DNA from 4 places in the Pseudoalteromonas sp. TB41 genome. Region 3 is predicted to be linked to each of the others. Evidence: predicted binding sites of a transcription regulator. Region 3 holds the regulator's gene; each other region holds the start of a gene.
The links. Region 3 encodes LexA, which represses DNA repair genes until DNA is damaged. Its sites were predicted from a motif close to TACTGTATNNNNATACAGTA; they were not measured.
Positions count from the first base shown of each region.

Region 1: the regulator LexA is predicted to act here: its motif matches at 2,352-2,371, upstream of L641_RS0107500 (exonuclease domain-containing protein).
Region 2: the regulator LexA is predicted to act here: its motif matches at 3,393-3,412, upstream of L641_RS0103425 (SulA-like leucine-rich domain-containing protein).
Region 4: the regulator LexA is predicted to act here: its motif matches at 3,234-3,253, upstream of ruvC (crossover junction endodeoxyribonuclease RuvC).

Region 1 is NZ_AUTH01000052.1:1,739-7,666, reverse strand. Features, by position in the region: gene L641_RS0107510 (late competence development ComFB family protein) at 1-13, shown strand, start outside; gene L641_RS22855 (YbaM family protein) at 6-161, shown strand; gene L641_RS0107500 (exonuclease domain-containing protein) at 175-2,340, opposite strand; gene L641_RS0107490 (sugar porter family MFS transporter) at 2,530-3,954, shown strand; gene L641_RS0107485 (response regulator) at 4,111-5,928, opposite strand, start outside.
Region 2 is NZ_AUTH01000020.1:54,296-60,223, reverse strand. Features, by position in the region: gene cysB (HTH-type transcriptional regulator CysB) at 1-75, opposite strand, end outside; gene L641_RS0103440 (hypothetical protein) at 371-1,126, shown strand; gene L641_RS0103435 (NCS2 family permease) at 1,242-2,534, opposite strand; gene L641_RS0103430 (sel1 repeat family protein) at 2,653-3,114, shown strand; gene L641_RS0103425 (SulA-like leucine-rich domain-containing protein) at 3,438-3,872, shown strand; gene L641_RS0103420 (YchJ family protein) at 3,912-4,388, shown strand; gene L641_RS0103415 (DUF6172 family protein) at 4,456-4,758, opposite strand; gene L641_RS0103410 (VC2046/SO_2500 family protein) at 4,971-5,498, opposite strand; tRNA gene L641_RS0103405 (tRNA-Tyr) at 5,611-5,695, shown strand; tRNA gene L641_RS0103400 (tRNA-Tyr) at 5,745-5,829, shown strand; gene L641_RS0103395 (SprT family zinc-dependent metalloprotease) at 5,855-5,928, opposite strand, start outside.
Region 3 is NZ_AUTH01000085.1:29,056-34,983, reverse strand. Features, by position in the region: gene L641_RS0113615 (cytochrome c oxidase assembly protein) at 1-154, opposite strand, end outside; gene ctaD (cytochrome c oxidase subunit I) at 154-1,746, opposite strand; gene coxB (cytochrome c oxidase subunit II) at 1,746-2,888, opposite strand; gene lexA (transcriptional repressor LexA) at 3,382-3,999, opposite strand; gene L641_RS0113595 (PaaI family thioesterase) at 4,198-4,641, shown strand; gene L641_RS0113590 (hypothetical protein) at 4,671-5,051, opposite strand; gene L641_RS0113585 (endonuclease) at 5,304-5,928, shown strand, end outside.
Region 4 is NZ_AUTH01000122.1:50,400-56,327, reverse strand. Features, by position in the region: gene tolQ (protein TolQ) at 1-150, opposite strand, end outside; gene ruvB (Holliday junction branch migration DNA helicase RuvB) at 1,022-2,032, opposite strand; gene ruvA (Holliday junction branch migration protein RuvA) at 2,040-2,657, opposite strand; gene ruvC (crossover junction endodeoxyribonuclease RuvC) at 2,660-3,184, opposite strand; gene L641_RS0121880 (FtsX-like permease family protein) at 3,317-5,818, opposite strand; gene L641_RS0121875 (ATP-binding cassette domain-containing protein) at 5,808-5,928, opposite strand, start outside.

The sequences.
Region 1 (5,928 bases), on a different contig from region 3:
TATTAATGAGTAAACCGCTAGAAGACGCCCCTACACACATAAAACTGGCTGTTGATTTAATTATGATATTAGAGCAACACGATGTAGAGCCCGAAGAAGTATTAAAAGCGCTCGATATCGTAAAAAGTGACTTTGAAAATAAAGTAACAAAGCGCACTTAGCGCTTTTTACTTCCTAAACGCAAACCCTATTTGTAGATTGTTGTACCAGTAACAATAACTGCGCGGCCGCTTTAGCATCATCTAATGCACGGTGATGGTTAGTTAAATCTAAATTAAAGTGTGCAGATAAATTCCCCAGTGAGTACGACTTTAATCCCTTAAATGCTTTACGTGATTCAACAACGGTACATAGTTTTGGCATTTTAAAGTTGATTCCCAGCCCCTCAAGCTCTTTTTTAATAAAGCCATAATCAAAATTAACATTGTGAGCGACAAAAATACTACCCGAAAGCTTATCTAATAAAGTCGAAGCAATGTCGCTAAATATAGGCGCATCACTTACCATGGCGTCGTTGATACCGGTTAGTTTAGTAATAAAACGAGGGATAGGCCGCTCTGGGTTTATCAGCGTAGTCCATGTATCAATAATGTTGCCTTGCTGTATTTTAACAACACCAATTTCGGTAATTCGATTACCACCCTTTAATCCCCCTGTTGTTTCAATATCTACCACACTATAAATCCGCTTAGGATCTACATACCAGTTTACCGCTGCAATATTTACGATAAAGCCACAGCTTTTTAAATTATCGATACTCACTAGTTGGTTTCTTTTGAGCTTATCGCCAGGCGCTTTAACCTCTTCAAAATGAACGGCGTTACTATCAACAATCATTAAATCGGGATAACCATCTTTTAATTGTCGGTAGTTTTTTGCCATATTTTTTAAATGCTGAAGTAAAGCCGTTATTGGGCTATTTAATATAAGCATCTCTACTGGCTTTAAAACATCTGGGTGCCACCTAAATAAGCCATTTGGTTGCTCATAATACTTCGCGGCATGGTTACACACTAAACGCAGCAATTTGGGGGTACTATTACACGCAGCCAGCCGCGCTTCTATTTGTGAGGATTGATTTAAGTAAAAGGAGTCTGTTTTTAACGCTTGTGGGAAAATATCAAATTCATTGCAGGGTGGGGTTGGGGTTTCAATAAAAAGTTCCTGCCAAAAAACCAGCGCAAATAAGCTTTGCCACAAGGTATTCTCAGTATAAAAAACGTGTTTACCTTGGCGAGTGTAGTGATCACTTACACCTAACTCAACATCGCCACGGTAAAGTTCATCAACTTCTATAATACAGCGTGTACTGGCTAACATTTCACTAAGCCGTGAGCGTGTTTGCTTGTTAAATTTGCGCATTAAAAAGTCATCCGCAAAGTACAGTAACTCATCGGTGAGCGGGTTTTCTATAATTTGCTCAAGCTGCTTTTTTACCCATTGCTTATTGCCTTGTCGATATTGCTCCCTTATTTGAATTTCTAAGGCTTGTGCATCGTCTTCGCAAGCATTAAGTACATCAAACGCAAGTGTTGGGTTAGTTGCTTTTAGTTGCTTATAAAGTATAACCAGTAACTTGTTTTTTAACTCTTGTGCAATAACCCCCAACGCTACTTCATTTATTAGCTGCTTTGCTAGTACCTCTCTTTCATTGTCATCTTTTGTATTTTTAAGCGTTAGTCGCAAACGGTTTAATGCATAGTTAGACTGCGCTTCCTCTATTGAATCAAAGCGCGACAAGCTTTCACTATGCTCTTGCCTAACAGGTGTTACGCCTAAATCTCGCAGTACAAATCGATTTTGATGATTAATATCGCCTGCACTGAGCCTGCCGATATATAAAAATTCAAAATACTCGTAATACTCTTCTCTATTATTTATCACGTACTGATTATATAAGTGTGCAAGACACTCTGGCTTAGATTCAAAGAATGAACTAGCTATTTCAACTAAGTTACTTTTAGCAGCGCTTTTTTTAAATAATGGTGGTTGTTCTTGCTTTTCTAGCAGCTCTATTAAGGCCGGTTTTGTTAGGTGACTTAGTAGTTGCCTATGATCTTTATTAGAGGGTTCTACAATTAACTTTGCCGCTTTTAATTTAAAAAGTGCTTGGTATGGCGAACTAATTTCTTCGTAGTTTAATGATTGGGTTTGAACTAAATAAGGCTTACGAGAATAAATGCGCGCCAACATACACTGGCTCTGCTCGTCGAGCGTATTTATTTTACTAATAAATGAAATATGCTTTTGCTCGAGTAAATGCATGCATTTCTCGCTCACAAACGTTAATAGCTCTCTAAAATGTGCCAAATAATATTTCGCTGGTAACTCTTTTTTCATAAAACCGCCCACACTGTATATAAAAACAGTATCTAGTATCTCGTTATTTTTATCAACCCAATAAATTTTTATGCATACGTATTACTATTGAAATATCTTTTTTAGCGTGATCACTCTGTGCTAAGGTTGCCAGCAAATTTAGTGCTACTTTAACTTCATTACACATAATAAAAATTAGGATTGAACAACATGACGACACAGCATGCAACTAAAGGTGAGCATAGCGCACAGACTAAGTGCTCGCTTTTATATGTTATTTTTATATCGGCCATTGCCGCTATTGGTGGCTTTTTATTTGGTTTCGATTCGGGCGTTATAAACGGCACCGTATCGGCATTAGGTAATACATTTAACTCAAGCAGTGTTGCAACTGGTTTTAATGTTGCATCTGTATTATTAGGTTGTGCGCTGGGGGCTTTAGCTGCTGGCCCATTAGCTGACAAATTTGGCCGTCGCGCTATTATGATTGTCACTGCCATTATATTTGCAGTCAGCGCTTTTGGCTCTGGGGTTGCCGATAGTTCTGCTGAGTTTATTTTTTACCGCTTATTTGGCGGATTAGGCATAGGGGCAGCCTCTGTTTTAGCACCTGCTTATATTGCAGAAGTAGCACCAGCAAGTTTACGTGGTCGTTTAGCGACATTACAACAACTCGCTATCGTACTTGGTTTATTCGCAGCCTTTTTAAGTAATTACCTAATTGCTAACGCCGCTGGCGGTGCCGAAGGTATTTTAATGTTAGATTTAGCCGCATGGCGCTGGATGTTTTGGGCTGAACTTGTTCCTGCAGGCTTATTTTTAATTGGCGTACTTTTTATTCCTGAGTCACCGCGTTACTTAGTCGCACAAGGCAAGCTTAAACACGCTAAAACTGTATTTAATAAAATTTCAAACGATGATGCTGATGCGCAAATCAATGACGTAAAGCAGTCTCTGAAAAGCGATAAAAAACCAAGTATTCGCGATTTATTTATCGATGGCAGTAAAAAGGTACACCCTATTGTTTGGGTGGGTGTGGCCTTGTCAGTGTTTCAACAATTTGTTGGTATTAACGTGGTATTTTATTACGGTTCAGAGCTTTGGCAAGCCGCTGGTTTTGATGAATCACAATCACTGTTTATAAACGTGCTTGCGGGTACCACTAATATTTTGTCTACTTTTATTGCTATTGCTTTAGTTGATAAAGTGGGACGTAAGCCATTGTTACTGGTAGGTAGTATAGGTATGTTTATTAGTTTAAGTGCACTTACCTACACCTTTGGCAGTGCAGGCCTTGATGAAGCGGGCAAGTTAGCACTTAGCGAAAATATGGGTACCTTTGCTTTAATAATGGCTAACCTGTTTGTGGTATTTTTTGGTTTAAGCTGGGGCCCAATTGTGTGGGTACTGCTTGGTGAAATGTTTAATAACCGCATTCGCGGCGCCGCGCTTGCAGTTGCTGCTAGTGCGCAGTGGATAGCTAACTTTGCTATTACTATGACCTTCCCTATCATGCTAGGTAGTATTGGTTTAGCTGGCGCTTATGGCTTTTATGCCTTATCGGCATTTATTAGTGTATTTTTTGTGGTCAAATACATCAAAGAAACACGCGGTATGAAATTAGAGTCAATGTAATTACTTAGCCTGAGTAGCATCGACTTGCCATTAGTTTACTCAGGCTAATCCTCCGTCCTATTATCTTTCTGCTCATAAAACTAATTAGATACATTTAACCATTTGGCAAGCGAATACTCTCTGGCACGGTGTAAGCTTTTGCCTGTTGAACCATTATCAACTGAGTATATTACCAATCACAGTGTATAAATCATCACTATTAATTGGTTTGGCAATAAAGTCATCCATACCGGCTATTAAGCATCGCTGTTTATCTTCTTCATAGGCATTAGCCGTAATCGCTACTATAGGCACTCGCCAACCTGTTTTAAGTTCCATAACTCTAATCGTACGTGTGCATTCATAACCATCCATGTTAGGCATTTGGCAATCCATTAAAATCAAATCAAACGATTGCTCTTTTAATACATCAAGAGCCTTAATACCATCCTCGGCCATAACAACCACAGCTTTAGTCGGCTCCAACATTTTTGAAATAACCTGCCGATTTATCGCATTATCTTCTACCAACAGTATGTGCTTACCCAGCAGATTTGGTTGCAAAGCTGCTTTTTTAGGTAAGGTTGAGGGAGCGTCTGCTGACTCTGGTGCACTAATACTAAACGCAAACGTACTACCTTTACCCTCTTCGCTGTTTAACTGAATTTCACCGCCCATCATTTTTATCAGCTTTTGAGAAATAGCCAACCCGAGCCCTGTTCCCCCATATTTACGAGCAACGCCCACATCAGCTTGAGTAAATTCGCTAAATAACAGTGATTGCTGTGCCTTCGCAATACCAATGCCACTATCTTCAACGCTAACTTGAAGCTTATTATCGTGATAATCAAACGACAAATTCACAAAGCCTTGCTGCGTAAATTTATACGCATTAGAGAGTAAATTAATGATCACCTGATTTAAGCGTAATTCATCAACACTAATGCACAGTGGCAAATTCTTAGATTGAATAACCGTAAATTCTACCTCTTTGGCAGCAACAATAGAGGAAAATAAAGAACGTATATTTTCGATAAATGGAGTTAGCTGCGTAGGCTTAATATTTAACTCCATGGCATTTGCTTCAATTTTAGAAAAATCTAAAATATCGTTAAGAATATTAAGCAAGTTTTTTGCACTTTTTTGTTGTGTGATTAACAACTCCTTTTGTTCGGTACTTAAGGACTGATCTCGAAGCAAAACCTCTCCCATACCTAATATGCCATTCATAGGTGTTCGAAGTTCGTGACTCATGTTTGCTAAAAATTGTGACTTAGCAATATTTGCTTCATTGGCGAGTTTAACTGCTTGTGTTAATTCAGTTGTTTGCTCTGCGACTTTCTCTTCTAATTGCTGATTAAAATGACTAAGCTGTTTATTGAGATCTTCATTTTTTACATTAGAAGTTTGCAAACTTTTAATTGAGTGTTGTAGTGCATTGCCCAACATTTCAAATTGTTGCTGTAGTTGCAGCACTTCATACCAACTAGAATCTGTATTAAATACGTGTTTTTTAGTTTTACTAAAGCTATTAATTAAATGAGTGAGCTCTATGATGGGTTTAACCAACAAATGGGTAAATTTATGAATAAATAAAACCACTAGTGCAATAGAGCATAATCCTAATAACATAGTAGGCAACCATGCAGCCACTACCACCATAGTTAAATGTTTACGATTATATAACGATATAACCTGCCAACCTGTGTTGTCGTCAACATACTGATTTGTATGGTACATCTCGTTATCATTTGAGCGAAAAAGTTGATTGCCACTGAGGCTTTGAAGACTAAGTTCCTGCTGCTTAAAATCACTGAGCGCAGCAAACTGGCTTAACGAACTAAATACCACTTTTTTATCTGCATCTAGAACAAGTAAATCCCCATTATATTCAAATAAATTTGGTATAAACCGCTCTAATTGATCTAGCTTAAGTGATCCCTCAACGACCCCATAAAACTCATCATTTTTATAAATCGGGGCGGAAAGCGCTAC
Region 2 (5,928 bases), on a different contig from region 3:
ACTCTCAGCCGTAGCTGAAACATTTAATTTATGATTTTGAACTTCTACGATATATCTAAGTTGTTGTAATTTCATGGCTATGTAGTTTCGTTATAATTCACATTGACAGATAAAAGCGCACCCTAACTATAGGTAGCTATATAAAAGGCTGATTAATGTTACATAATATAACAATTAATTTGTTGAAATTTCAGGTTAACACAATAAATAAACTTGAGGTAGCAATCATTATCAGCAATCGAAACATAACATATTAAGATTTAAACGCTTTATGGTGACGCTTTTTTCAGTTAATCTGAGCAAAGTTTCCCACCTTTTATATATTTAATGTAAGATTAGATAATAAGGTTAAGAATTTGAGAATTATAACATGATAGTTTCCATTATAATTGTATTAATTGTTGCACTTATAGTCATTGCACTATGGGTTAGTGCTGTTCAGCAACACAAAGAAAAACAAGAAGCTGAACGACGCAAAGAGTTAACAAAACAAAAAGCAATCATTGAAGAAACCGAAGAAGCATTAATGAATAGCGCCAACATTCCACTTTCAGAGGCAACTCAGCGAATATTACAACGACGAATTCATGATGCGCTCAGTCAAATGGTGTCTATTTCAAGCGGAGGTAGTGGACTAAAAAACCGCTTAAAAGAAGCAAAAGAGCGACTACAAAACCCAATTCAAGACGGTTCAGATGGCTTTGTATTACCAGGCAACGACAAACAACTGATATCGCTGATACAAGGCATTAAAAAGTTACGCACTATTATTCGTTCTGAGCATAATAAAGGCAAAGTAGACAGCCAGGTATTTATTGCAGAAGACAAACGCCTTGAAAAGCTACAACTAAGAATCAACATTGAAAGCCAAATAAAACGAGGGTTATCAGCGCAAACAGCTGGAATGATAGGCTCTGCTAGGCAGTACTTTGAAAAAGCAGCTGCCACACTTGACAGTGTTTCATTTAATGACGATTACATTACGGCAAAACGAGCTGAAGTTGAAGGCTACCTTGAAACGATAAGTAATGAACTCAAGGCATCAAATGCTACATCATTGAAGAAAAAGAACGAACAAGAGCAAGATGATTTAGACGTATTATTTGCACCTAAAAAGAAATGGTAACTCCTTTCTAAATAAAAAAGCCCATGCAGTTGCATGGGCTTTTTTTTGAATAGGATTTTGCCCCACTTTGTGTTTACATACTAGGACATATACATATTCTAACAAGCTGCCTGCATTAAGATAAAAATGCGAACTTAACAATAAACAAGGCAGTTAAAATCCAAACACTAATGCTTACCTGATCTTTTTTGCCACACAGCACTTTTACCGCCGTATAAGAAATAAAACCAAGTGCAATACCGTGTGCAATTGAGAAAGTCAGCGGTGTCATTAATAATACAACACTCACCGGAATTGCATCAGTCATGTCGTCCCAATTTACAAACTTTAAGTTTTGTAGCATCAATACAGATACATATAAAATAGCTCCCGCGGTTGCGTATGCAGGTACCATTTGAGCTAAAGGCGCAAAAAACATCATCAGTAAAAAGCAGCAACCCACAACCACAGCGGTCAAACCCGTTCGACCACCAACAGATACACCTGCAACAGACTCAATGTATGACGTGGTTGTTGAAGTACCGAGCATTGCACCTGCAATGGTTGCAGTGCTGTCGGCGCTTAATGCACGACCTAAACGCGGCATATTGCCTTTTTTATCTGCTAAACCAGCCTTCTGAGTTACCGCAACTAACGTGCCTGAGGTATCAAACAAATCAACGAATAAAAACGCAAAAATAACACTCAACATCGACAGTTCAAACGCGGCACTAAAGTCCAGTTGCATAAAGGTCGGCATGATAGAAGGTGGCATAGCAATAACACCATGATACTCCACTAACCCCATAGACACAGCAATCGCGGTGACTAGTAAAATACTAATCAGTACGCCACTTTTAAAATCGCGATAAAGCAGTGCAGCAATAACAAAAAAGCTGAAAATAGCCAATAAAGGACCAGGCGAGGTAATATCACCCAACTGCACCAGTGTTGCAGGACTTGATACAATAATACCGGCACTTTTAAGTGCGATGAGAGCTAAAAATGCGCCAATCCCCGTTGCTATTGCTTGCTTGAGCACCAAAGGGATTGCATTAATAATCCACTCTCGCACCTTAAATAAGCTTAGAATTAAAAATATACACCCTGACATAAATACCGCACCCAACGCAGCTTGCCAGCTATAACCCATACCTAATACAACACCATAGGTAAAAAATGCATTTAATCCCATACCCGGTGCCAATGCCAGTGGATAATTGGCCCACAAACCCATAATAAAACACCCTATTGCAGCAGCAATACAGGTGGCAACAAAAGCAGCACCTTGGTCCATACCGGCTTCTGCAAGCATAGCTGGGTTTACGAATACGATATAAACCATCGTAATAAATGTAGTCATACCGGCAATACATTCACGGCGAACCGAAGAATCATTTGCACGGATTTTGAATAAGGCTTCGAGCATAATAAACTTGTGGTTGTAAAAAGTGGCGAGATTTTAGCATAAAAATAACTTTTTACAGGACATTTTACCTTGCTATATACTAAACTAGCTAAGTGATTAAAATAACAAACGAAGTAGCATGATCAAAACGACACCAAGTGGCCAAGACTTAGAGCAACAATTAGACAACATTCTTTCTTTTGTAACGCAACCAAGCGATGCAAATCTCCCTGCGAGCTCTAAAAACACCGATCAAGACACATTAAATAAAGCCCTTTATTACCTTAAAAATGAACAAGGCGCCTTAGCCGCAAAATGGATGCGTTTGGCAGCAATGGCAGGAAATTATCGCGCGCAGTTTTATTTAGGGCTGTTTTTTATAAAAGGACAAGGTGTGCCGCAAAGTGTATTTCATGGTGCTGCGTGGCTTAGCTTAGCCAGTAGTCAAGGCTATGAACCCGCCATAGAAGCAATGAGCGATATACGAAAACATATTAGTACCAAACGACTTAAAGATGCTCAATGCTACGCAGCCAGCCTGTATGAACAAATTCATCAGTTACAATTTTCACATTTGATCCCCTCTAGTAGCGAAAAATAATTTCACTGCGCAGCAACTCATTTACCTGTAAATTAATTAAGCGTTTATAAACCCAAAGCAAGCACGCTTAATTAATTTAAACTACTGTATACCCCCTGTTCATCTGTATTTATTTGCTCCCAGCCTTAAAATTAATTCTGTGGGGATTAATTTCCAATAAAAATTAAACCTTTGTTATATATAGATTATTTGTATATTTATAATAACTGTCGCGTTTTAAGATGAATAACTGTACAAAAAAATAGCAAAAAACACTTGCACCAAACAACTGTATAAACTACTGTATGAATGTACTGTATAAAAACCCAGTGAGTGAGAAGATTATGTTACAGCCAATTACCCTAAGAACAGTTAAAAGCTATCAACAAGATGACCAATCAGATTGTGTTAACGTTGTACAAATTGAAGATGAAATTTCAGCAACGTTTGAGTTATTAAAAGTATTACACCAATACAACAGCCTAAACGCATGGACACTGTTAATAGCACCAGATAACGTACCGAGCAAAGCGCTACTTGATTCATGCTCAATTGATACCAGTAAATTGCTGGTTATTCGTCAAAAGCATTTAGTTAATTTAGAGTATGTTTTAAGTTCTGCACTTCACAATGGAAATTTTGCCGCGGTGATCACCTGGACTGACATAATAAATAACCAACAACTGTCGCAGTTATCATTAAACTTGAGCCATACGCGCACTAAGTTGTATTGCTTTAGCAAAAAAAGCGCTCACCCTGAGATTTCACTTACGCAATAAGCTTGATAAACTAGCGTTTTAATACACAGTACATTTATCATGACTTCTAACGCCCTATTATGTTTTTGTGGCAGTCAGCAACCTTATGCTGATTGCTGCGAGCCTTTTCATTTAAAAACCAAACAGCCACACACACCAGAGCAACTTATGCGTGCACGCTACAGTGCTTATGCTGTTAAAAACGCGGTTTTTGTTCGTGAAAGTTATGCAAAAGAAAAACAAGCTGAAAACTCAATTTCAGAAATTAAAGATTTTGCAAATAGTTGCCGTTTTATAAACTTAACCGTATTAGACTCTGGTTATAATGATGAAACAGGATTTGTTACATTTAAAGCTCACTACTTTTATCAAGATTTATATTGCGAGTTGGCAGAAAATTCAAGGTTTATTAAAGAAGATGGACAATGGCGATACCTTAATGGTGAGATTACACCGGTTGCCGATATTAAAGTAAAACGTAATGATACGTGCCCTTGTGGCAGTAATAAAAAATACAAAAAATGTCATAGTGTATAAACTTCAGCTACAAAAAATGGGCCACAAGGCCCATTTTCAAAAACTACACTAAACGCAAATTAGCGTTTTACTCGCCATCATCTTCATCGAAATCTTGACGCTGTGCAGGTCTTGCTAAAATCTCTAAGTAAAAAGAAGTTAAACCTTGCTTTTCAATTTCACTGATGTGATTGTTAATTTCAGCAACGTGAACCACTTGGGCTTCTTCAGCCGTGTTACCAAACTTACAATCAAATGCCCAGTAGTCGGCATCAACAGGTAAAGTTTTATTACGTTCTCTTTTCAAATATTTTTTCACTTCATGCTTTGCAGCATCAACCATACGAGGGTATTTGATTTTCTCATGATTCAGCGTGAATGTTTTCTTCATTACGTTCCTAATTACCTTGGTTTAATGATAATGGCATTTAATGTCATACCATTTGCGCCATTATAGCAATTGCATTTAAATTTTGGATGCTTTTTTTATATTAAATCAGTTATTAAAATAAAGCACTTATAAAACCAATAGTTACTTTCTACTATAAACACAGTTTATTACAATCAAATGGCATGTATAAAGCAGCAATTGAACACATATAATTAGGCACTAAACAAATGTAATGGCTGGTGGATAGCTTCATTTTGTAAATCATCATAAAATGCCACCGCATCCATTTGAGGGTTTGATAGCTCGGTGTTGGTATTTTGAATTCGTCGACGTACCGCTAATTCACAGTTATCAATGACAGTCAGTGGAATGTGGTTTTTATCATCACGAATATTAAATGGCTCAGGCTTTAAGCACTGAGTTAACTTTATATCACTCATCCCTACAGCGCTTCCCATTTTTGCTAAAAGCTCTGTGTTATTTTTACCAATTAACATATTAAAGGTATCTGGCGCTAATGGCTGCTTTGGACCTGCGCCAAATTGTTTACGCAGAGCATCTTCATCGGCATGATAATGCTTAGTGTCACTTTTGGGTAGGTGGAATTCACTAAAATCGAGTGCATCGTGAGAGAGCATTGCTAATAAAAGTGCAAACTCGCCTCGGCGGTTTTCGTGCACACTTTCGTTAAGCCTCGTTTTTAACTGGCTCTCCGTGATTAACAAATCACCAATCTGCATAGACTTTAGCCTATTTAACTAATTAATAAGTATTTATCGGCTAAATTTGAATTTTCTTTAGCTTTTTTCTTTACTTAAATAAGAAGTTTGCTATTATCTGCCGCGTTGCATTGGAGGGGTTCCCGAGCGGCCAAAGGGATCAGACTGTAAATCTGACGGCTCAGCCTTCGCTGGTTCGAATCCAGCTCCCTCCACCACTTTTCTTAGGCTAAGTTAAGTGGGGCCAAATGCAATAACAATTAGTGTGGAGGGGTTCCCGAGCGGCCAAAGGGATCAGACTGTAAATCTGACGGCTCAGCCTTCGCTGGTTCGAATCCAGCTCCCTCCACCACTTCTCTTCTCTACCTTATTTCTTTTTATTCAAATACCCACTGTAAACTCATACCATGATTGTTTAACCAGTTACTTGCTTGTTTATAATCTGAATAAA
Region 3 (5,928 bases):
TCAAGGTACTTTGCTGTGCTTGTTCTAGCGAGGGCTTACCATTAAGCCCGGTTATATCGCAAAACACGTCATATATAGGCACCATGGCAAATGCAAAAGCAAACATTGCAATGCAAATAACCACCAGCTTTTTTAATAACGGCAAGTGAGTCATTATTTAATGTCCGGTGGCGTTGAGAACGTATGATATGGCGCTGGTGAATCAACTTCCCATTCAAGCCCTTCTGCCCCATCCCAAACTTTTGCAGGCACTTTATCGCCCCCTTTTGCACATTTATACACAACAACAACAAACAGTAATTGTGATAAACCAAAGGCAAACCCACCTATACTAATAATGGCGTTAAAGTCAGCAAACTGCAGCGCATAATCAGGAATTCGACGTGGCATACCGGCTAACCCAACAAAATGCATTGGGAAAAACAGCACATTTACACTTACCAACGACAACCAAAAATGCCATTTTGCCAAGGTAATATTGAACATATTTCCGGTCCATTTTGGCAGCCAATAATAAGCCCCCGCCATAATAGAAAACACCGCGCCCGTTACGAGTACATAATGAAAGTGCGCAACCACAAAGTAGGTGTCGTGGTATTGAAAATCGGCAGGCGTAATAGCCAACATCAATCCCGAAAAGCCACCTAAAGTAAACAGCACAATAAATGCGATACTAAACAGCATCGGCACTTCAAAGCTAATAGAGCCACGCCACATAGTTGCTACCCAGTTAAATACTTTTACGCCGGTAGGTACCGATATCAGCATAGTCGCGTACATAAAAAACAACTCTCCCGCCACGGGCATACCTGTAGTAAACATATGATGCGCCCACACAATAAAGCTCAACAAGGCAATCGAGGAAGTGGCGTACACCATAGAGGCATAACCAAATAGTTTTTTACGTGAAAAAGTAGGCACAATCGTAGAGATAATGCCAAAGGCAGGCAAAATCATAATATAAACTTCAGGATGACCGAAAAACCAAAAAATATGCTGGAACATTACCGGATCACCACCACCAGCGGCATCAAAGAAGCTGGTCGCAAAGTATTTATCGGTGAGTACCATAGTAACTGCACCAGCAAGTACCGGCATAACCGCAATAAGTAAAAAAGCCGTGATCAACCATGTCCACACAAATAACGGCAGTTTCATCCACGTCATCCCCGGAGCACGCATATTCACTATAGTAACCACCACATTAATGGCACCCATAATCGAACTGATACCCATTATGTGTACCGCAAATACAAACATTGCTGTGTTGTCGTTACTATAAGTGGTGGAAAGCGGGGCGTAAAAGGTCCAACCAAATGCAGGGCCACCACCAGGCATAAACAATGACGCTAACAAAATTAAAAACGCAAACGGTAAAATCCAAAAACTCCAGTTGTTCATTCTCGGTAATGCCATATCTGGCGCACCAATCATTAGCGGGATCATCCAGTTTGCCAATCCAGTAAATGCAGGCATTACTGCACCAAATACCATGATCAGTCCATGCACTGTGGTCATTTGGTTAAAAAAGTGTGGATCAACTAACTGTAAACCCGGCTGAAATAGCTCAGCACGGATCACCATGGCCATTGCTCCACCAATCAAAAACATGGTGAGGGAAAAAATTAAATATAAGCTTCCGATATCTTTATGGTTGGTTGTAAATAACCAGCGCTTAAAGCCAGTAGCGGGTTGGTGGGCATGATGAGCCTCATTGGTGTTAGGTTGTTCTGCAATGCTACTCATTATTTAGCCTCCCCATCAGCATCCAGTGCCGCTTGTATTTCGCTTGGTTGAATTACCTCTCCGGTGTCATTACCCCATGCGTTACGCTTATAAGTAATAACGGCTGCTATCTGCTTAATAGATAATTGCTTTGCAAAAGACTGCATCGCTGTACCTGGTTTACCATAAAGTAAAATATCGATATGACCTTTGATATCACCTACCACTATTGGGCTACCTTTAAGTGCAGGAAAAACACCTGGCAGGCCTAAACCAGTTGGTTGGTGACACGCAGCACAGCTCGCCATATAAACTTGCTCACCCAGTGCCATTAACTCTTCTTTTGGTACTACTTGGTCTAATAACGCAGCGTCTGCTTCAGCTGCTTTTTGCTTGGCTTGTTTAGCCTCTGCTAACCACGTTTTGAAGTCTTCTTCTGTTTTAACTTCTACCACAACAGGCATAAAACCATGATCTTTACCGCAAAGCTCTGCACACTGCCCACGGTAAGTACCAACCTCATTAATATTGGTCCATGTTTCGTTAATAAACCCAGGGTTTGCATCTTTTTTAACGGCAAAGTCAGGCACCCACCATGAGTGAATAACATCATCTGAAGTCATTAAAAAACGTACTTTTTGATTAATTGGTAGTACCAGCGGTTTATCGACCTCGAGCAAATAATTCGGGTTTTTATCAGCAAGGTTGGTTATTTCATTTTGAGGTGTAGCTAGCATGGAATAAAACTCAACGTCCTCCCCCATATACTCGTAATGCCACTTCCACTGTGAGCCTGTAATTTTAATGGTGAGATCAGCTTTGCTGGCATCCTCCATGGCAATTAAGGTTTTAGTCGCAGGAATGGCCATAACAATTAATATGACAAAAGGGATCGCAGTCCACAGTATTTCTACTTTGGTGCTTTCATGGAATTGGGCAGGGACAGCCCCTTTAGATTTGCGATGATGAATGAGTGCCCAAAACATAATGGCAAACACGATCACCCCAATCACACAACATATTAAAAAAATAGTCATGTGCAGTTGGTATACATTATTACTTATATCGGTTACGCCTTTACGCATATTATATTGGCTATTAGCAAGCACATTCTGCGAAAAAACAAACAATATAAGCCACAAGGAAGAACTCAGCTTACCCATGTGACGGCTCCTTTGATGCTATTGCTGACGCAAAGCGAAGAGGCATACGGCTTAAACGCCTATTCGTTATTTTTATTTTTTATAAGGGTGCTGGATTTAGTAAATGTGTGTTCTCAAAACGACTAAGCTGTGAGTTATTTTTATTCCAGCTCTTTAATAACTAGTTAAAAAATAAACAATAAGCAAGGTGAGTATGAAAAATAAACAAGGTGTATTTTTTAAAATGCGCAGCTAAAAAAATAGCAACTAGTCAGGCAATTAATCTAAGAGTCAGGTTTAGTAAGGGGTGTATTGAAATTACAGGATAGAAATATAAAAAATTGTTAACTTAAAAAAGCAGAGTAAATTTGTTTATTTATAAAGTATTTAGTGATTTTATTTATGATAGGAGAAGCACTTAACAACATATAGTCATACATTTGATAAGTTAGACATTGTGCTGCTAACAAACCCAGCGCCTAATCACTATTAAGCGCTAAATTATGCTTTAATACTACATCCAGTCAGCGTTACGAATAACACCTACCGCTAAGCCTTCAATATTGAACGACTCATTTTCTAAATCGACCTCAATAGCTGAAAACTCATCATTTTCAGCATGTAAGAGTACTTTTCTGCCCGCTTTTTCTAAACGCTTCACGGTTACATCGTCGTCAACACGGGCAACAATAACTTGTCCATTTTCGGCAACTTGGGTTTTATGCACAGCAAGTAAATCACCATCCATAATACCAATGTCTTTCATACTCATACCGTTAACACGCAATAAAAAATCGGCCGCAGGTTTAAACATTAAAGGGTCAATTTTACAGTGGCTTTCTACATGCTGTTGCGCCAATATTGGCTCACCGGCAGCAACCCTGCCAATTAAAGGCAAGCCCAACTGCTCTGGCTCCTCTTCTTCAACAAGCTGAATGCCCCGACTCGCGCCTGGCTTCATTTTAATAACACCTTTTTTGGCCAGTGCTTTTAAGTGTTCTTCTGCAGCATTCGCACTTTTAAAACCCAGTGTTTGTGCAATTTCGGCACGTGTAGGAGGCATACCAGTGTCTTTAATAAACACTTTAATGAGTTCGAGTATTTGCGCTTGGCGTTTCGTTAATGGTCGCATACAACTGGTTTTCCATACAGTACAATTAACTGTGAGTATATACAGTTATTTAAAAATCGCAAATATAAATTAATGCCTTATATGCCGTTATCATCAAACAATAACCTACTTTAAAAGCAGGGTGATAAATGTAATTATTAGCAACGCATTATCATATTAATAAATTTTAATTCTCAATTACTTATCCAAGGAGCTAGCATGAGTATTTGGCATCAACCGATTACATTAGAGTTTTGTAAGCAATTAGATCAAGGTATTACAGGCCAAGGGACACTCATGAAAACCATGGGAATAGAGATCAGTGAAATTGGTGATGACTACTTAGTGGCAACTATGCCGGCAATTCCAGAGCATCATAACCCTATGGGTATCGTTCATGGGGGTGCAAATGTGGTGCTTGCTGAAACAGTAGCAAGTTATGCCGCTAATTTTGTGGTTGATTTCAATCGATTTTATTGTGTTGGCCAAGAAATCAGTGCAAGTCATTTAAAGGCATCACGCAATGGCACATTAACGGCCACAGCGAGAGCTTATCATATCGGCAAGCGCAGCTCGGTTTGGGATATTAAAATAACCAATAGCCGCAATGAGCTTTGCTGCGTATCACGTATGACCGCAGCCGTAGTTGAGCGAAAAGGCTAGTAAGTCAATTAACCAAGGTTGAAGTTAAATTACTTTTCGAGAGGGTAAATAGTAATTTCTACGCCTGCACCAATTGCAGATATACGTAACAAGGTATCTGCATGTAAGGCTTGGTTAAAGCATTTTGGCGAAGTGCCAGACTCAAACCCAATATCGAAAGTTCTGCGTGAACAACTCAACCATTGCTTTAATGCATTGCGTGAACACGACTCGATTAACTCACACAAGTGATTAATCGCTTTATCTGGCGTGGTTATTTCACCTGCAACCTCAATGCGAGCAAGTTGACGGTATTCGTCTTTATCATAATGTAAAATAGTTGCGACCTTTTTTAAATCAGCAACTAATACGCTAATATCTTGCTTTGACTCAAGCTCTAGATCTACATTTAAAAATTGAATTTCCGACATTATCTCGTTTTTACCCTCTATTAATTTCATTGCAAACTTTAACGCAGTTTTACCGTTATACCAAATCAACAACGCAGGAATTACCTCATTAACGCATTTTTAGCGTTAGCCTCTGAATATTGCCCACTATTTACTCCTCAAAAACGCCCTCTACAAAATACGCAAATTAAAATTAAAGCATGCCGGCGGCAGTTTACTTTTTTATTCTAGGCCTTAAACTAGCCGCTCCTGTAGTTCACGTATGTGATGGATATGATTCGGTTTATTTTAGCTTTGTTGGCTTGCTGTGCTTGTTTTTCAGCAATGGGCGAACAATTTACGCGGTTTTCGAGTGCCAAAAAGCACTTAATTAATACCCTTCCCGAAAACGCTAAAAGTATTTATTGTGGTTGCGATATAAAAAAACAAGGCAAAAAGTTGGTACCCGACCCTACCCATTGTGGCTACGTGCCTCGCAACACACTAACCCGCTCAGGCAAAGTAAATCAACGTGCCCTGCGAATTGAATGGGAACATATTGTCCCTGCATGGGAATTTGGTCACCAGTTACAATGTTGGCAAGATGGTGGGCGTAAAAACTGCCGCAAAGTTAGCGCTAAGTTTCGCATGATGGAAGCCGATATAAACAATTTAGCCCCTGCAATTGGTGAAATTAACGCCGATCGCTCAAACTACCGCTTTGGCATGTTAGCCCAAAACGCGACGCAATATGGTCGCTGTGAGGTTAAAGTTAATTTTAAACAACGTGTTGTTGAACCGCCTGTTCATGCACGTAAACGCATTGCCGATGCGTACGCTTACATGCAAAAAACGTATGGTTTAAAAATTTCAGCTAAACAACAAAAGCTATTTAATGCTTGGCAACAACAAGCTTATG
Region 4 (5,928 bases), on a different contig from region 3:
GGCATTTGCTAAGGCGTCAGAGATGGCTTTTTTACGTTGAAAAATAATAGCCCACGACATAACCGACATAGCAACCAACGCTAGCATTACTAATTGCACAAGCAAACTGGCTTCTAGAATTAGATCTAAAAAATTAAGCCCTGATCCCACGTTAAACTCCTAAATAATTAAAAACATCAAATTGATTTATTTGAGTAAGGTAACTTTGTAACACATTAGCCACCATTAAAGTTCAGCTAGTGTATCTAGTGTATTTCCTGCTGACAACGATATTGCTGTGAATAGCCAACAAAAAACGTTAAAAAAAATAGTTTTACTACTTAACTCTTGTTTTACTGTATAAATAAATAACAATAAAGCTATCTGTAAGCCCGCTTAATTTCACTAAAGAGTCACAAAAATACGCTGTTTATTCAAAATTAATGCATAAGCACTCATAAACACTACACGCTTACCTTAACGTAATAGTAAAACTAATACCGAACGTTTATATGTTAATATACATAAACAAAGCATTTCATTAACTTATAGAATTAATGGTTAATTAACATGCAACATTAAGTAAAAACAGAAAACCCCTGCTATTAGTTTTTTTAATCTGAAAATATAAATTTTCTAGTTTGAACAAATTCTGCCGCTTCGGTATTATTCTCCCATACCGAGCTAGCGCATTAAATGAAAGCTATTTCATTGAATCCAGTTCTTCGTAATATGATTTATTTCGTATTACTTTTTTACTTCTTGGGGTATGACCTCAATAAGTAAAACGTAGTTCCCTAGATTACTTCCTTAAACTTGTTGTTTGCCCGCATTATTTGCGGGCTTTTTTTTGCCCGCAATTTGTCAAATCAGCTACACTCGGCCTCAGTAACGTTACAGCAGGCGCACAATAGCCTGATATGTCTTAACGCTCAGTGAATTATTGGCAAAGTAAAATACGTCTAAATTTAGCCTTTGCTTATACTAAAAAGCCACTGTCGTTAAAATGACAGTGGCTTTAGAAAGAGTCTAGTTATTCTGGTTATTTAATCTTTTTAGGTAACAAGCCAAAATGGTGGTACGCATTATCAGAGACAATTCGCCCTCGCGGCGTACGCTGAATAAATCCTTGTTGAATTAAAAAGGGTTCAATCACATCTTCTATGGTTTCTTTCTCTTCGCCTATTGCCGCGGCTAAGTTGTCAAGGCCAACAGGGCCACCCATAAACTTTTCGATGATGGCGAGTAAATATTTACGATCCATGTAATCAAAACCGCTTTTATCAACGTCAATCATGTCGAGGGCTTGTTGGGCCACCTCAGCATTAACCGTACCGTCTGACTTTACTTGGGTGTAATCGCGCACTCGGCGCAATAAACGATTTGCAATACGTGGCGTACCGCGCGAACGTTTGGCTATTTCGGCCGCGCCATCGTCACACATTTCTAAACTAAGATAATGCGCTGAGCGCCCCACAATATGCGATAAGTCTTCCACAGAGTAAAACTCTAAGCGCTGCACAATACCAAAACGGTCACGCAGTGGAGAAGTTAATGATCCCGCACGGGTAGTTGCACCAATGAGTGTAAATGCGGGTAAATCAAGCTTAATAGAACGCGCTGCAGGGCCTTCACCTATCATAATATCGAGCTGGTAATCTTCCATTGCCGGGTAGAGTATTTCTTCAACTTGCGGGCTCAAACGGTGAATTTCATCAATAAACAGTACATCACCTTCTTCAAGGTTAGTGAGCAATGCGGCTAAATCGCCCGCTTTTTCAAGCACAGGCCCAGACGTGGTTTTAATATTTACGTTTAATTCGTTCGCCACAATATTAGCAAGCGTGGTTTTACCTAAGCCTGGTGGGCCAAATATCAATAAGTGATCCAACGCTTCGCTACGACTGCGCGCAGCTTCAATAAATATTTCCATTTGTTGCTTAACATGCGGCTGACCACGATAGTCGGCCAGTAACTTAGGCCTAATAGCACGGTCTATGGTGTCTTCGTTGGTTTTTTCAGCAGCATCTATTAAGCGATCAGCTTCGATCATAATTTACTCACAGCATTGATTTCAAAGATTCTTTAATTAGAACTTCAGTCGACATATCGGGTTTGCTTACTGATTTTACTGCTTTTTGCGCTTGTGGCAATTTATAACCGAGCGCCACTAATGCCGAAACCGCATCATCGGCCGCATTATTGGCTATAGTTGCATCGCTCGCAGGCTCTATTACGGCGCTATCGCTAAATGGGGTAAATAAGTCATTACCCCAATTTTTTAATCTGTCTTTCATTTCGAGCACTAAGCGCTCTGCGGTCTTTTTGCCCACCCCTGGCAGTTTAACCAAGGCAGTGGCATCTTCATTGTTTACACAACTTACAAACTGCTGCGCCGACATGCCCGACAAAATGGCTAAGCCTAATTTAGGCCCTACTCCATTGGCTTTTAACAGCTCTCTAAATAACGCACGTTCGGTTTTATTATTAAAGCCAAACAATAACTGTGCGTCTTCGCGTACTACAAAATGAGTGTACACAATGGCGTTGTCGCCTACTTTAGGCAAATCGTAAAAACAGGTCATTGGCATTTGTACTTCGTAGCCAACGCCGCTCACTTCTAAGAGTATTTCTGGGGGCTGTTTTTCAACTAACACGCCGTTTAAGCGACCTATCATTGTTATTTCCTTAGACGTCCTCTAACGGTTTTGCTTGCGCTACCCGCTAGTTTTATTAAATTTTGTTCAGAGTGGGCATGGCAAATTGCAATTGCAAGCGCATCCGCCGCATCGGCTTGCGGCGTACCTGGCAGTTTAAGTATGTTTTTAACCATATGTTGAACTTGCGATTTATCTGCCCCACCGTTACCCACAACGGCTTGCTTTATTTGCCGTGCTGAGTATTCAAAAACCGGTAAGTCGGCCATAGAGGCACCGACAATCGCAGCACCACGGGCTTGACCTAGCTTTAAAGCAGAATCAGGGTTATGCGCCATAAATACTTTTTCTATAGCAAATGTTTCAGGCGAAAATTGCTCTATAAGTTGCGTAATGCCCTGGTAAATCATTTTAAGTCGGGTGGGAAAGTCATGATCGGCTAATTTAATACAGCCACTGCCTAAGTATGAAAACTTGGCACCTTGATGCGCAACCACACCGTAACCCGTTAAACGCGAGCCCGGATCGATCCCTAAAATTATGGCCAAACAGCACTCTCATTATTGTTATTTATTAATAGTGCTAATAATGCCAGAGCACTGTATAAATTACCAGTACAAAGCAAAAACAAAAATGCCTACTTAAAAAGTAGGCATTTAAACGCTATTTGGCTGGAAAGTTTACGCCAATGCGCGTACTAAGCCTTGGGTATTTTGTTTAAGCGTACGGGCAATCATAAAATAGCCTAACCCAGCTACAAACACGCCGCCAGCAGCGGGGCCTATAATCCAAATATTAGGATGCAGCTTACCCGCTAAATCAAACATTTGCTGCTGAACAATCAATAACGCAATATCGCTGAAAAATGCAGCCACCAGTCCGGCTAAACCGCCCAGTAATAAAAACTCATACAAGGTGGCATTTTTGATTAATCGGCTTTTAGCGCCCAAAGTACGCAGTATCACAATTTCTTGCATCCGCTCACCTAAGCTTGCTTGCACCTGCGATATAAGTACCAACGCGCCACACAACACCACAATAGCCAGTACAAAGCCAATAGCTAACGACACTTGCTCAATAGTCGATTGAATTTGTCTAACAAAGTTGTCTACATCAATCGCTGTAATAGTAGGGTATGCTCGCAATAGCTGGCTAAAATCGCGCTTTTGCTCAGGCTCAATACGTACTGATGAAATATACGTGGCCGGAAAGCTGTTCAACACATCAGGGCTTAAAATAATGAAAAAGTTAGGTTTAAGCGTGGCCCAATTAACTTTACGTACACTGGTAATTTTAGCGTCGAACGACTGCGCACCAATTAAAAACGTGAGGGTATCGCCCATTTTCACATCAAGGCGCTTCATCATCGACTCTTCAAGTGAGGCCTCAGCTACTGCGTCATCGCCAAACCACTGGCCATCGATAATGTCATTTTGTGAAGGGACTTCGTCAAGCCAAGTTAAGTTAAGCTCGCGGCCAATGCCTGAGCGGGCTTCTTCGTCTTTTTTCTCGTTGTCTTGCAATGACACTTCACGTGCTACTGCTTCGCCATTTACTGCATTCACGCGGCCACGAATCGTTGGGTAAAACTCCGACACTTGAATGCCTTTTTGCGCTAAGTATTCATTTACCGGATCCAGCTCATTTTGCGTAATATTAACCAAAAAGGCATTAGGTGCATCGCTTGGTAACTGAGACTGCCAATCCGAAATAATGTCGTTTTTTAGCACAATTAAAAACAACAGTAATTTAATCGCTAGCGAAAAACTGATTAGCTGCACCGCGTTAACGTTGGCACGTTTTTGAATAGACGCAATAGCCAACGACCAGCTGTTACCTGGCTTTAAGCCAAGCTTTCGGCCCCCGCCAAATATTAATTTAGAAATTAAAAACAACACTAAAATAAGCGCAAGCGTTGAGGCAAATAAAATAAGGGTAATTTTAATATTGTTACTAAATAACCACATTAATAAAAATACCGTTAAGGCGCTAAGTCCTAAATGGATTTTACTTACCGCAAGGCGATCGCCTAAATTACGGCGAAGCACTCTAAGTGGTGGAATATCAAATAAATCTAACAATGGCTTAATAGAAAACATAACCGCACAAATAACCCCGGTGCTAATGGCCACTAACCACGGTTTAAACCCTGCCATAGGCAGTTCGGTTCCCATGCTTTTTGCAAGGTAACCAGTTGCAACTTCTTGTAAGCCGTAACCAATAGCAAGGCCAACAACTACCGCCATGGTACACACCATTAATAAGTGCATAAGGTAAATTTTGCGGATTATATCGCGGCTGCCGCCTAAAGTTTTCATCATTGCGACAGGGTCGTATTGGCGCTCACAATAACGTTTAGCTGACACCGCAATGGCTACTGCAGCTAAAATAATGCCCAGCAAACCTGCTAACAATAAAAAACTTTCGGCTCTGTTTAAGCTATTTGAAATAGGAGACTGGCGGTCTTTTACACCATACCAGTTTTGGTTTTCTTTGAGTTGCGGCTTTAACCAATCGTAAAAACTATTGATGTCGTTTTCATCACCTGCATATAACTGGCGGTAAAATACACGACTGCCTGGCTGTATTACTTCGGTTTTTGCCACATCATCTATGTTTATGAGCACCCTACGGCTACTAGAGAACACATTAAATGGCGCATCGGGTTCTTCTACAATCACCTTTTCAACATTAAATAACGCGGCACCTAATTCAACTTGGTCGCCTACGTTTATGTTTAAGCTATAAAAAACTGACTCACTTAACCATACGTTACCAGGGCTTGGCGCACCGGGTGCAACCTCAGTTTGAGCATTCAAACCCGACTTAACTTTCAATTGGCCTTTAAGCGGGTAACTGTTTGATGCAGCCTTTACCGAGCTAAACTGCATTTGATCGTTTGCAAACAGCATAGTGTCAAAGTACACCATTTGTGCAGTTTGTAAGTTTTGTTGTTCTGCTTTGGTTATAAAGGCGGTATCTATGGCGTGATTGCTGGCAAGAACACGATCTGCTGCTATAAATGCACTGCTTTTTTGCGCAATACTTTGTGCAATTCGCTCAGTTACCATAGATAAGGTAAGTACGGTTAATACCGCCAGTGCAATGGCTGCGCTTATTACGGTTAGTTCACCACGGCGAAACTCACGAGAAAATAGTTTAAGCGCTAATTTAGCCCACATTTGCCATTTCCTCTGTTGAATTTTGTACCAGCTCCCCCGCCTCTATTTGAATAATGCGTTCACATTTTTGCGCTAAGGCTTCATCGTGAGTGACTAAAATGAGGGTTGTT